Regions from separate parts of the Paratractidigestivibacter faecalis genome, predicted to be linked through region 1. Evidence: predicted binding sites of a transcription regulator. Region 1 holds the regulator's gene; the other holds the start of a gene.

Region 1 (5,933 bases):
GACACGCCTGCTCGCGCTAGACGGGCTTCTGCTCATCATGGACTCCGAATTCGAGGACGACGTCATGCTCAAGGTGGGGTTGATGAGCGAGCAGAGGGTCTAGGTTCAGATTCAGAGTCACTGATTGGGAAGATTTGGGCTCCGTCAGAATGGCTTAGAATCTCTACTTTACATAAGATATATTATCGCGGCTTTATCGTTTGGAAGCTTTGCGGATTGGCCAGATACGAGGAGGCGCTCTCTGCCGCAATGGCACCGTCCGAGCAGGCGGTCACCACCTGTCTCATGGACTTGGCCCTGACGTCACCCGCGGCAAAGACGCCGGGCACGGCGGTTCTCATGTGATGGTCCGTGACGACGTGACCTTGCTCGTCAAGGATGCCGAGGTCCTTCGACAGAAACTCGGTGGAGGGCTTTCTGCCCACAGCGACAAAGACGCCGCAGCCCTCGTCCCCATAGTCGAGCGTCTCAGTCTGGCCGGTCCTGAGGTCCCTGAGCGCGACGGTCTCTACGGAATGGGCACCGTCTACGGACTCAATGACGGCCTGGAACCTCACCGAGATCTTGGGCTCTTCCAGGACCTCCCGTTGGCGAGCCCCGCTGGCGGCAAGATGGGGCTTTCTGACCACCATAGTCACGAATCGCGCCACCCTCGCCAGGTGCAGGGCCTCCACGACAGCCGAGTCTCCCCCACCAACTACGAACACATGTTTGTTTCTGAAGAACAGTCCGTCGCAGGTTGCGCAATACGAGACCCCACGTCCCGTGAACTGGGCCTCGTTGATAAAGCCAGCCTTTCTTGCGCTGGCTCCGGAGGCAATGATGACCGACCTCGACGTCAAGCGTTGGCCCGACTCGAGGATGCAGTCAATGAGCCCGTCAGGCACTGGGGAGAGGCCAGATGCCCTGTCCGAAAGGAACCGTGCCCCGAGGTCTCTTGCCTGGGTCTCCATGCGTTCGGCGAGCTCGTAGCCCGCAACGTTGCCAAAGCCCGGGTAGTTCTCGATGCCAGGGGTCAGAAGCATCTGGCCGCCAGGGGCCTCTTGCTCAAGAACGACCGTATCGAGCAGGGACCTTCTGGCATAGATAGCCGCCGTGAGCCCTGCGGGTCCAGCGCCAATGACCAAGACGTCAATCGGGTTCATATGAGCCTCCTTTGCCTCGCGTGTCTCTTGCTAGACATACCCAATCGGCACGAATCAGAGACCCGTTGCAACGAGCACAAACGCGAGCGAAGCCAAGCTAAGGACAAGAGAGGCGCCGCTCAGGGTACGCACCTTACCAGACCCCAGACGGATGCAGGTGTCAACAAGAACGCCCGCAGCAACGCCCCAGGCAGGGCTTCCTGAGACCAACCCGCAAGACACCATGGCCAGAACGGGAACGGAGGTCCCGAGGTCCTTGAGGTCAATGCAGGCAACGCGAGAAATCGGGCGCAGGCAGCAGGCGAGCAGAGGGCCAAAGGCGGCAGAGACGGGAATGCAAGCCACAAGCGGGGACAGACAGGCCAGCACCAGGGCAGACGCCGTCAGGCACGCCCCCTCCTTGAGGGGTCGCCGGCGGCTCTCCTTAGGCTGGTCAGCAGCCAGTCCGATCATTGGTATTCCCAGAAACGCAGAGGCCAGCATGCCGAGAGCACCGAGAACCTGGCCGGAGCGTCTTCCAGACGCGTCCCCGGGCTCCGCGTCAGAGGCCGAGAGCAGGCAGAGTGCAAGGGAAAGGATGAGCCCAAGGGACCGAGCGGAGAATAGGCCCTGGAGAAGACGGGCCGCCCCGGCCACGAGACCCGAGGATGAGGACGCAATCAACGTGACGTCAGGGGCCGCGAGGAACCCGGCGGGAGCCTGGGTCAGGCCGAGCGGGATGCCGGCAAAGGTTGCGATGCAAAGGCCAAGAATGCCAGCCGCGGGAACGCCAGAGCACCTAAGGATGACCGTCGCCAGCAGAGAGATGCTCGCATCGACGAAGGCGGGGTCAAATATGCCCACAAGGCCCAGAGCTCCGTTTGAGTTCACTGCGACCACACCGCAGAGCCCGAGGGCAAACTCGACCGAGAGGACTCCCAGAAGCGCAGACATGCCAACGCGAAGGTGGGCGGGAATGCCCGAGACCGCCTTGTTCCTTACCGGAGCAATCGAAAGCAGAAGAAGGGCCACCCCCACGGCAAGCGAGACGCCAAGCAATTCGGCGTAATCGCGAGCTCCTTCGGACGGCAGCACGGCACAAAGCGCCAGCAGACCGCAGAGCGTCGGCGCGGCGCTGTCGGGCCTGAGTCCACCCACGTAGACCAGCACGCAAGACACGGCAAGCGAGGCGCAAGCAGACGTGACAACGGAGGTCATGGTAAGCCCAAGCTGAGCGACGACGAGAGATGCCAGCACCGCGGCAAGAATCACAGTGCCGAGCCGAGAAAGGAGCCCGGAAGAGCCCATCTCAGAAACTAGGCCTTCGATTCGTCGCTCTCTCATCTCATCCCCCAAGGAAAGGCCCTCACACGGGAGGCCACCTGCCAATCAGTTGACGCCGCTGGAGCCAAAGCCACCTTCGCCGCGGTCCGTCTGGTCAAGCTGCTCGACCTCGCGGAGATGCACCTGGGGGACGCGCTGGATGACAAGCTGGGCAATGCGCTCGCCCTTGGAGATGACGATGGGCTCATGGGCATCGAGGTTGATGGCACAGACCTTGAGCTCGCCCCGATAGTGGGCGTCCACCAACCCGGGGGTGTTGGCCATGGAGAGCCCCTTCTTGAGAGCAAGACCACTTCTGGGCTGCACGAAGCCTGCATAGCCATCGGGAATGGCGATGGCAAGACCGGTGCCGATAAGTCTCCTCTCTAAGGGAGCCAGCACAACGTCCTCGTTAGACCTCAGGTCGAGGCCAGCGTCACCCTCGTAGGCATAGGCCGGGAGCTCGACCGTTGCGTCAAGCCGCTTAATAGGAAGGTCGATGGCGTCGAGCGTCATTTCTGAAGGCTCCTTAGCTCCTCGCTGAACTCGTCAATGTCCTTGAAGTCCCGGTAGACGGAGGCAAAGCGGATGTAGGCGACCTTGTCCATGTCCATCAGCCGCTTGAGAACCATGCTGCCGAGGTCCTCGGAAGAAACCTCCATGCAGCCCTTGTCTCGAAGCTCGGAGACGATGCCGTCGATGAGCGAGTTGAGCGTGTTGATGGGGATGTCGCGCTTGACCGTGGCCGCAACAAGGCCTCTCATGAGCTTCTGCCTGTCAAACGTCTCCTTGTGGCCGTCCTTCTTGACGACAAGAAGGGGCGTCTCCTCGCACCTCTCGTAGGTCGTGAACCTGAAGCCGCACCTGGTACACTCACGGCGCCTGCGAATGGCGTCGTTGCTCTCAGAGGGTCGGGAGTCGACGACCTTTGACTCCTCGCAACCGCACTTGGGACAGCGCATGAGACCTCCTAGAAGAATTTGTCCATCTAGGAAACATAGCACAGCGCCGCGAGCCTTACCGGGCTGAGACGACCCCACTGGGAACGAGAATGCGCTGACCCGCATAGACGGCCCCACCGTCAAGGGAGTTTGCCGCCTCGATCCAATCCACGACGTCACGCGTTGAGGTGCCGGGGACGTCGCACTCCTGGGCGATGCGCCAAAGGCTCTCTCCGTCGCGCACCACGCGCTCCGAGGCCTGCGCCTGCCCGAGGGCGCTTGCAACGACCTGCGAGGAATGCGCCTGGGCAAAGTAAATGCCGCCAATTACGGCAAGGCAAACAAGAACCCCAGCGAGAAGAACGCCGAGTCCGAGGGGCTTTGCGTTGTGCTGGCACTCGGAACGCCTGGCCGTGCGGCTGGCACCGCCCTCGTGGAGGACCAGGAACGGAGCATCAATCTTGATTGCGGCAGATCCGTAGCAGTAGGCGCTTGACTGGTTGCTCATCTTGGGTTTCCTCTCTTCCGCTTCTGTCTGTGGAATTTATACGGGAGGCATCGGACAGAAACTGAAGGCTTGAATTAGAACGCTTGTACCCTATTATGTAAGTACATTCGTTCGTGTCAAGTATCTACGAACAATTGTTTGCATCGCGGCGGAGATTCATCTAAGATGAAGGTGTCGAAAGGGGGCCACAATGCCCAGGGGAAAGATCAGCAAGCGCCAGCAGGAAATCTATGACTACATCAAGTCATACACGGAGGAGCACGCCTACCCACCTTCGGTCAGGGAGATAGGCACTGCGGTCGGGCTGGCCTCCCCCTCCACGGTTCACATGCACCTCAAGCAGCTCGAGGAGCAGGGGCTCATCCGCAGGGACTCCAAGAAGCCCCGCACCATCGAGGTCGTCCAGAAGGAGGAGCCCCAGCCCCAGCGACTGGCAGAGGTGACCCAGGACCTCAACCACAACCTCATCTCGCTGCCCGTCGTGGGCAGGGTGGCCGCAGGTACGCCAATCCTCGCCGAACAGAACGTCGAGGAGACCCTCACGCTGCCGACCAGCATCGTTGGCGACGCAAGCTCCTTCATCCTGAGGGTCCGCGGAGAGTCCATGATCAACGCCGGCATCTTCGATGGTGACTACATCATCGTCAAGGAGCAGCACGAGGCCCACAACGGTGAGATCGTCGTCGCCCTCATAGATGACTCGGCCACCGTCAAGACCTTCTACCGCGAGAAGGACCGCATCAGGCTCCAGCCCGAGAACGACAGCATGGAGCCCATCTACGCCGACAACCCGGTCATTCTCGGCAGGGTAACCGCCCTCATCCGCTCCATGTAGGCGGCCATGGCTAGGCGCGTCCGCTTCTTCGATTCGCTCAGGGGCCTCTCAGTCCTGTCCATGGTGGGCTTTCACCTCTGCTATGACCTGAGGTACCTGGCCGGGCTTTCCCTCCCCTGGTTCCAGGGAACCTTCCAGGACATATGGAGGGCCACCATCTCCTGGGTGTTCCTGTTTCTAGCCGGAGTGATGAGCTCCTACTCAAGGAACAACTATCGACGGGCAGCCAAATACGCCCTCTTCGCCCTTGCCATCTTTGCCGTGACGGCGATCGCCGCCGTTGACGATGCCATCTCGTTCGGAATCATCTTCTGCATGGCAGCCTGCACGCTTGTCACCGCCATCCTGGAGACCCTCCGGATTCGTCCCGGGGGCCTTGTGGCTGGCGCGGCATGCGTTGCCGCCTTTCTTGCGCTGCTGCACGTACCCTCAGGCTACCTCGACCTTGGTTTCACGCGGATGGCCCTACCACAAGAGCTCTATGCGACCCCTTGGCTCTCTTGGCTTGGGTTCCCAGGTCCGGGATTTGTTTCGGGCGACTACTACCCGGTTCTCCCCTACCTGCTCATGTACCTTGCTGGCGCCAGCGCAGGCCCCTCGCTGAAGGACTCCTTTTGCAGCGGCCGTGTCAGAGACCTTGGCCTTAGGCCACTTGAATGGCTCGGAAGGCACGCGCTTCTCGTCTATGCGGCTCACCAACCGGTGTTGCTGGTCATAGCGTCGCTTGTGTCCAGAAGGAGCCTCCTCTAGGCCAGGGCCTCCTCATCGACCTCGTAGGGGGCCAGCGTGGCGCTCATGCGAGCGGAGGCCTTGACCGTGGCAAGAAGGCCTCCCTGAACGTAGCGCTCCCTCATGACCTGGCACCTCTCGTGGACCATCTTGAGAAGAAGGCCCTTCTCGTAGGGAACGAGCACGGTCATGGAGACGTCTCCCTCAGACGCAACGGAGGAGATGGCGTAGAGAAGACCGGCCACGCCCGTGCCTTCAATGGCAGAGACCTGGACGGCGTCAGGGTGAGCGGAGAGCCTCTCTGCCATCTGGTCCTCGTCCAGAAGGTCGCACTTGTTGAGCACCATGACCTGCCTGATCTGTTCTGCGCCGATCTCGGAGAGGATGCCCCTCACGGCGGCAATCTCCTGCTCGCAGTGCGGGTCCGACGCGTCCACCACCAGAAGTACCAGATCCGCGGCCCTGACCTCGGC
Region 2 (5,933 bases), 700 kb from region 1:
GGATGATGAATACGAGGTCGAACCTCTCTGTTATACGCCTGCTGGCAAAGAACTGGTCCTCGCCCTGCTCAAACTGACGCTCTTCGGCCAGCTTGCTCGCGGCCTCCCTGCTGATTCTCATGATGTGCCCCCTCCCGACGGCTGCGTTGCCGCCTCTGCCTTTCGACGCTTGTATTAAACGGCGACAGGCATAAAGGGGAACAAAGGATGTATCCGACCGCATAAAGAGGGCGCAAAGACGGCGCAAAAACCGCCGCCAGGCACAAAGAAGGCGAGAAGGGCCCGGGGCCGCGGGTCCTTCTCGCCTTGCGAAACGCCGCTACTAGAGCTGCTGCTCGCCGGGCAGGCGCGTCAGAGAGTAGCCCGCAAAAAGGCGCCCGCCGAAGTGACGGGCGCCTTTTTGCGGGCCTACTGGATGTCTGGCGCGCCTACAGGTGCAGCACGCGGTCGCGAATCTCCTCGGTGCGGCCCTGGTTCCAGAACTGGGTGCCAATATAGCCGCAGGTGCGACGGGCGACGTTCATCTTGGCCTGGTCGCGGTTGCCGCAGTGCGGGCACTCCCAGACGAGCTTGCCGTCGTCCTCCACGATCTTGATCTCTCCGTCGTAGCCGCACACCTGGCAGTAGTCGCTCTTGGTGTTGAGCTCGGCGTACATGATGTTGTCGTAGATGTAGTGCATGACGGCCAGGACGGCCTCGAGGTTGTCCTGCATGTTGGGCACCTCGATGTAGGAGATGGCGCCGCCGGGGGAGAGGCGCTGGAACTCGCTCTCAAACTTGAGCTTGGTGAAGGCGTCGATCTTCTCGCGGACGTTGACGTGGTAGCTGTTGGTGATGTAGCCGTGGTCCGTGATGCCGGGCACGTTGCCAAAGCGCTTCTGGAGGCACTTGGCGAACTTGTACGTGGTGGACTCCAGCGGCGTGCCGTAGAGGGAGTAGTCGATGTCCTCGGCGGCCTTCCACTCGGCGCACTTGTCGTTCATCTTCTGCATGACGGCCAGGGCAAACGGCGTGGCCTCGCGGTCGGTGTGGCTGTGGCCGGTCATGGCCTTGACGCACTCGTAGAGGCCGGCATAGCCCAGGCTGATGGTGGAGTAGCCGCCGTAGAGGAGCTTGTCGATCTTCTCGCCCTTGTTAAGGCGCGCGAGGGCGCCGTACTGCCACAGGATGGGCGCGGCGTCGGAGAGGGTACCGCAGAGGCGGTCGTGGCGGGCGCGCAGGGCCGTGTGGCACAGCTCGAGGCGCTCGTCGAAGATCTGCCAGAAGCGGTCCATGTCGTGGTCGGCGGAGAGGGCCACGTCAGGCAGGTTGATGGTGACGACGCCCTGGTTGAAGCGGCCGTAGTACTTGGGCTTGCCGGGCTCGTAGTTCTTGGCGCGCGCCACGTTGCCGTAGCCGTTGCCGGAGCGGTCCGGGGTGAGGAAGGAGCGGCAGCCCATGCAGGTGTAGCAGTCGCCGTTGCCCTCGGTCTCGCCGGCGGAGAGCTTGTACTCGCGCATCTTCTTCTCGGAGATGTAGTCGGGCACCATGCGCTTGGCCGTGCACTTGGCGGCGAGCTTGGTGAGGTAGTAGTAGGGGCTGTCGGGCTCGATGTTGTCGTCCTCGAGCACGTAGATGAGCTTGGGGAAGGCCGGGGTGATCCAGACGCCCTCCTCGTTCTTCACGCCCTGGTAGCGCTGGCGCAGCATCTCCTCGATGCACAGGGCGAGGTCCTTCTTCTCCTGCTCGTTGCGGGCCTCGTTGAGGTACATGAAGACGGTGATGAAGGGGGCCTGGCCGTTGGTGGTCATGAGGGTGACCACCTGGTACTGGATGGTCTGGACGCCGCGGGAGACCTCCTCGCGCAGGCGCTTCTCGACGATCTGGTTGATCTTCTCCTCGCCGGGGTGGGCGTCGATGGCCTCCATCTCGGCGTAGACCTGGCGGCGGATCTTCTTGCGGGAGACGTCCACGAAGGGCGCGAGGTGCGTGAGGGAGATGGACTGGCCGCCGTACTGGCAGCTAGCCACCTGGGCGATGATCTGCGTGGCGATGTTGCAGGCGGTGGAGAAGCTGTGCGGGCGCTCGATGAGCGTGCCGGAGATGACGGTGCCGTTCTGCAGCATGTCGTCGAGGTTGATGAGGTCGCAGTTGTGCATGTGCTGCGCGAAGTAGTCCGCGTCGTGGAAGTGGATGATGCCCTCCTCGTGGGCGCGCACCACCTCTGCCGGCAGCAGCTCGCGCATGGCGAGGTCCTTGGAGACCTCGCCGGCCATGTAGTCGCGCTGGACGGAGACCACCGTGGGGTTCTTGTTGGAGTTCTCCTGCTTGACCTCCTCGTTGTTGCACTCGATGAGCGAGAGGATCTTGTCGTCAGTGGTGTTCTTCTGGCGCTTCCGGGCCTGGACGTAGCGATAAATAATGTAATGGCGGGCCACGGCAAAGTGGTCGAGGGCCATCAGCTGGTCCTCGACGAGGTCCTGGACCTCCTCGACGGTCACGGTGTGGCCGGCGGCCTCGCAGGAGTCCACGACGTTTGCGGTGGCAAACTTGATGCCGCGCTCGGTGAGGCGCTCCTCCTCGGGGACCTCTCCGCAGGCGGCGCGGATGGCGTTCTCGATCTTGGTCGCGTCAAAGGTGACCTCAGAGCCATTGCGCTTGATGATCTTCATCGCTGCTCACGCCCTTCTCAAAAAAGCAGCGCGTCAGCAGGCGCGCCGCAGATAGTTCCACTCGTTGTGTCTATCTCAACTATGCCACAACCTGTAGTGCTTGGCTTGTGTTTTCTGCCCCAGATATTGTTAAAACGGGGCTTGACTTGCTTGCTTGCCCGTGGATGGCCGGCGTAGCCGCAGGTAGCAAAATCGGCTGGCTTCAAATCTTTTTCCAAGCCGCGAGGGGGCGGGTAGAACGTCTTTTGGAGGCCGCGTGTAAGCCCCAGTTGGCACGTCCGCGCCAGGCGAGAAGGGCCTCCCGCCCCGACCGCTCGCCACCGCGGACGCCGCGGGCGGCTTCTTGCGGGCCGATCCGTCTGCCACGAGGACTAAAGTAGAGAGGTTATCTGTGCGCGACGGGCGCCGGCCCGCCTGGCTGATTGGAGTGCCCATGGAGTTCTCTAAGCGTCTTGACCTGCTGGGAGACGAGGTCTTTGCCGCGCTTAACGTGCGCCGCCGCGAGCTCGAGGCCGAGGGCCGCACGGTCTACGACCTCTCGGTGGGGACGCCTGACTTCAAGCCCTCGCAGCACGTCATAGACGCGCTGGTCAAGAGCGCCCAGGACCCGGCCAACTGGAAGTACTCCCTGCACGACAAGGACGAGCTGCTGGACGCCGTGGGCGCCTACTACAAGGACCGCTATGGCGTGGATGGCGTCACGCGCGACATGATCATGAGCTGCCGCGGCACCCAGGAGGGCATGCTGCCCCTGTGCGCCGCGCTTATCGACGAGGGCGACACCGTCCTGGTGCCCGACCCCTGCTACCCGGTCTTCCGCAACGCCACCACCCTTGCCGGCGGCACGTGCGCGTTCTACCCGCTCACGGCCGAGCACGACTTCCTGCCCTACGTGGCGGGCATCGACCCCGAGGTGGCGGACCGCGCCAAGTACATGATCGTCTCGCTGCCCGCAAATCCGGTGGGCTCTGTGGGCACGTCCGAGGTCTACCAGCAGATCATCGAGTTCGCGCGCGAGCACGACATCGTGGTCATTCACGACAACGCCTACTCCGACATCATCTACGACGGCCCCGCCGGCGGGAGCTTCCTGGCGTACCCGGGCGCCCGCGAGGTCGGCGTGGAGTTCCTGAGCCTCTCCAAGTCCTTCAACGTGACGGGCTGCCGCCTCTCCTTCCTGGTGGGCCGCGCCGACATCGTGGCCGCGGCTCGCAAGCTGCGCAGCCAGGTGGACTTTGGCATGTTCTACCCGGAGCAGGACGCGGCCATCGCCGCCCTCACCGGCCCGCGCGAGCAGGTGGAGCAGCAGCGCATGTGGTACCAGGAGCGCCGCGACGCCCTGTGCGACGGCCTCGAGGAGATTGGCTGGGAGCGCCCCAACGCGCACGGCTCCATGTTCGTCTGGGCGCGCCTGCCGCACGGCCGCCAGGACTCCATGGCCTTTGCGGCCGAGCTCATGGAGCGTGCGGGCGTCATCGTGACGCCGGGCGCGAGCTTTGGCCCGGCCGGCGAGGGCTTCTGCCGCATGGCGCTCACCATGCCGCCGGAGAAGATCCGCGAGGCCGTCGCCGCCATAGCCGCCGCCGGCATGTAGGGGAGGGGCCATGGACGCCGCCGAGTTCCAGCAGCTAGCCGCAGGGTCCCGCACGTATCGCCGCTATGGCGCCCGCCCGCTGCGCCGCGATGAGCTCCTGGGGCTCGTCGAGGCCGCGCGCCTGGCACCCACGGGCAACAACTCCCAGCAGCTGCGCTTTCGCGTGGTGCCTGGCATGGAGGACCCGGCGGGCTGCCAGCTGGTCTTCTCGCATCTGCACTGGGCCGCGTCGCTGCCCGACTGGGACGGCCCCGAGGCAGACGAGCGTCCCGGCGGCTACGTGGTGGTCTGCCTGCCGCACAAGGTTGCCAAGAGCCCCGTGCGCCTCATTGACGTGGGCATTGCCGCCCAGACGCTGGCGCTTGCCGCGGCGGCCCGGGGCCTGGGCACCTGTATGCACAAGAGCTACGACGCCTGCCTGGGCGTGGAGCTCGGCCTGGAGGTGCTCGGCCTCGACGTGGCGCTCGTCCTGTCCGTGGGCGAGCGCGGCGAGAAGGTCGTGCTGGAGCGCGCGGGCGTGGGCGCTGCCCAGGGCCATGGCCTGACCTACTGGCGCGACCCCGACCGCTCCCACCACGTGCCCAAGCTCTCCCTCGAGGGGCTTCTCGTCTAGGATGAGAAAAGGGGGCGGTCCCTTTTTCTCATTTTTGCGAGAAGCGCGCTGGAAGAACGGGAGAGAAGAGATGGCAAAGCAGGTCTGGCGCGGCGGGAACATGCTGTATCCGCTGCCGGCGGTGATGGTGAGCTGCGCGGACGCGTCGGGCGCCTCTGACATCGTCACGGTTGCCTGGACGGGAACCATCTGCACCAACCCGCCCATGCTCTACGTCTCCATCAGGCCCGAGCGAGCCAGCTACCGGCTCATCCACGAGTCGGGCGAGTTTGTGGTCAACCTCACCACGCGCCGCCTGCAGCGTGCGTGCGACTGGTGCGGTGTGCGCTCCGGCCGCGACTACGACAAGTGGGCCGAGTGCGGCCTCACCCCGGCGCCCGCGGCCAAGCTCGAGCTCGCGCCCGTCATTGCGGAGAGCCCCGTCAACATCGAGTGCAAGGTCACCGAGGTCAAGGAGCTGGGAAGCCACCACATGTTCCTTGCCAGCGTGGAGGCCGTGCAGGTGGACGAGTCCCTGGTGGACGCGCGGGGGCGCCTTGACCTGGCCCGCGCCGGCCTGACCGCCTACAGCCACGGCGAGTACTTCGAGCTCGGGCAGCGCCTGGGCACCTTTGGCTACAGCGTGCGGAAGAAGCCTGCAGCCAAGAAGCCCGCCTCCGGCAAGAGGCCTCGCCGCTAGGGGTTGAGCCTGGCCAGGAAGAGGTCGCCGTAGGCCTGGGCCTTCTTTGCGCCCACGCCGGAGACGCCCAGGAACTCCTCAAGGTTGCGGGGCCGCTTGGCGCACATGTCCACCAGCGTGGCGTTGCTGAAGATGATGTAGGGCGGCACTTGCTGCTCCGTCGCCAGCTGGGTCCTGAGCTCGCAAAGCTCCTGGTAGAGCGCCTGGGATTCCTCGTCCAGCTGCGAGAGGTCCGCCGTGGGGCGCCTCTTTCCGCCAGTTGCGGCTGCCTCCTGGCGCCTGTGGGCCTTGCCCTTGGCCACCTTCACCATGAGGGGCCCGCCGTCAAGGGAGCGCGCCCGCATGAACGCCCGTCCCGCCTCCGTCAGCACGACAGTAGGGTAGTCTCCCGTCGTG

The links. Region 1 encodes NrdR, which represses ribonucleotide reductase genes. Its sites were predicted from a motif close to AAACACNATATATNGTGTTT; they were not measured.
Region 2: a site for NrdR is predicted at 2,734-2,753, ahead of nrdD (anaerobic ribonucleoside-triphosphate reductase). Genes of this name have one in related genera too.

Annotation. Positions count from the first base shown of each region.
Region 1 covers NZ_QSNG01000001.1:793,630-799,562, reverse strand. The annotation lists gene DXV50_RS03390 (ClC family H(+)/Cl(-) exchange transporter) at 1-103, shown strand, start outside; gene DXV50_RS03385 (NAD(P)/FAD-dependent oxidoreductase) at 183-1,145, opposite strand; gene DXV50_RS03380 (hypothetical protein) at 1,200-2,468, opposite strand; gene dut (dUTP diphosphatase) at 2,514-2,963, opposite strand; gene nrdR (transcriptional regulator NrdR) at 2,960-3,409, opposite strand; gene DXV50_RS03365 (LysM peptidoglycan-binding domain-containing protein) at 3,465-3,896, opposite strand; gene lexA (transcriptional repressor LexA) at 4,087-4,731, shown strand; gene DXV50_RS03355 (heparan-alpha-glucosaminide N-acetyltransferase) at 4,738-5,481, shown strand; gene hflX (GTPase HflX) at 5,478-5,933, opposite strand, start outside.
Region 2 covers NZ_QSNG01000001.1:91,113-97,045, forward strand. The annotation lists gene DXV50_RS00385 (hypothetical protein) at 1-121, opposite strand, end outside; gene nrdD (anaerobic ribonucleoside-triphosphate reductase) at 429-2,651, opposite strand; gene DXV50_RS00395 (pyridoxal phosphate-dependent aminotransferase) at 3,085-4,245, shown strand; gene DXV50_RS00400 (nitroreductase family protein) at 4,256-4,858, shown strand; gene DXV50_RS00405 (flavin reductase family protein) at 4,929-5,537, shown strand; gene recQ (DNA helicase RecQ) at 5,534-5,933, opposite strand, start outside.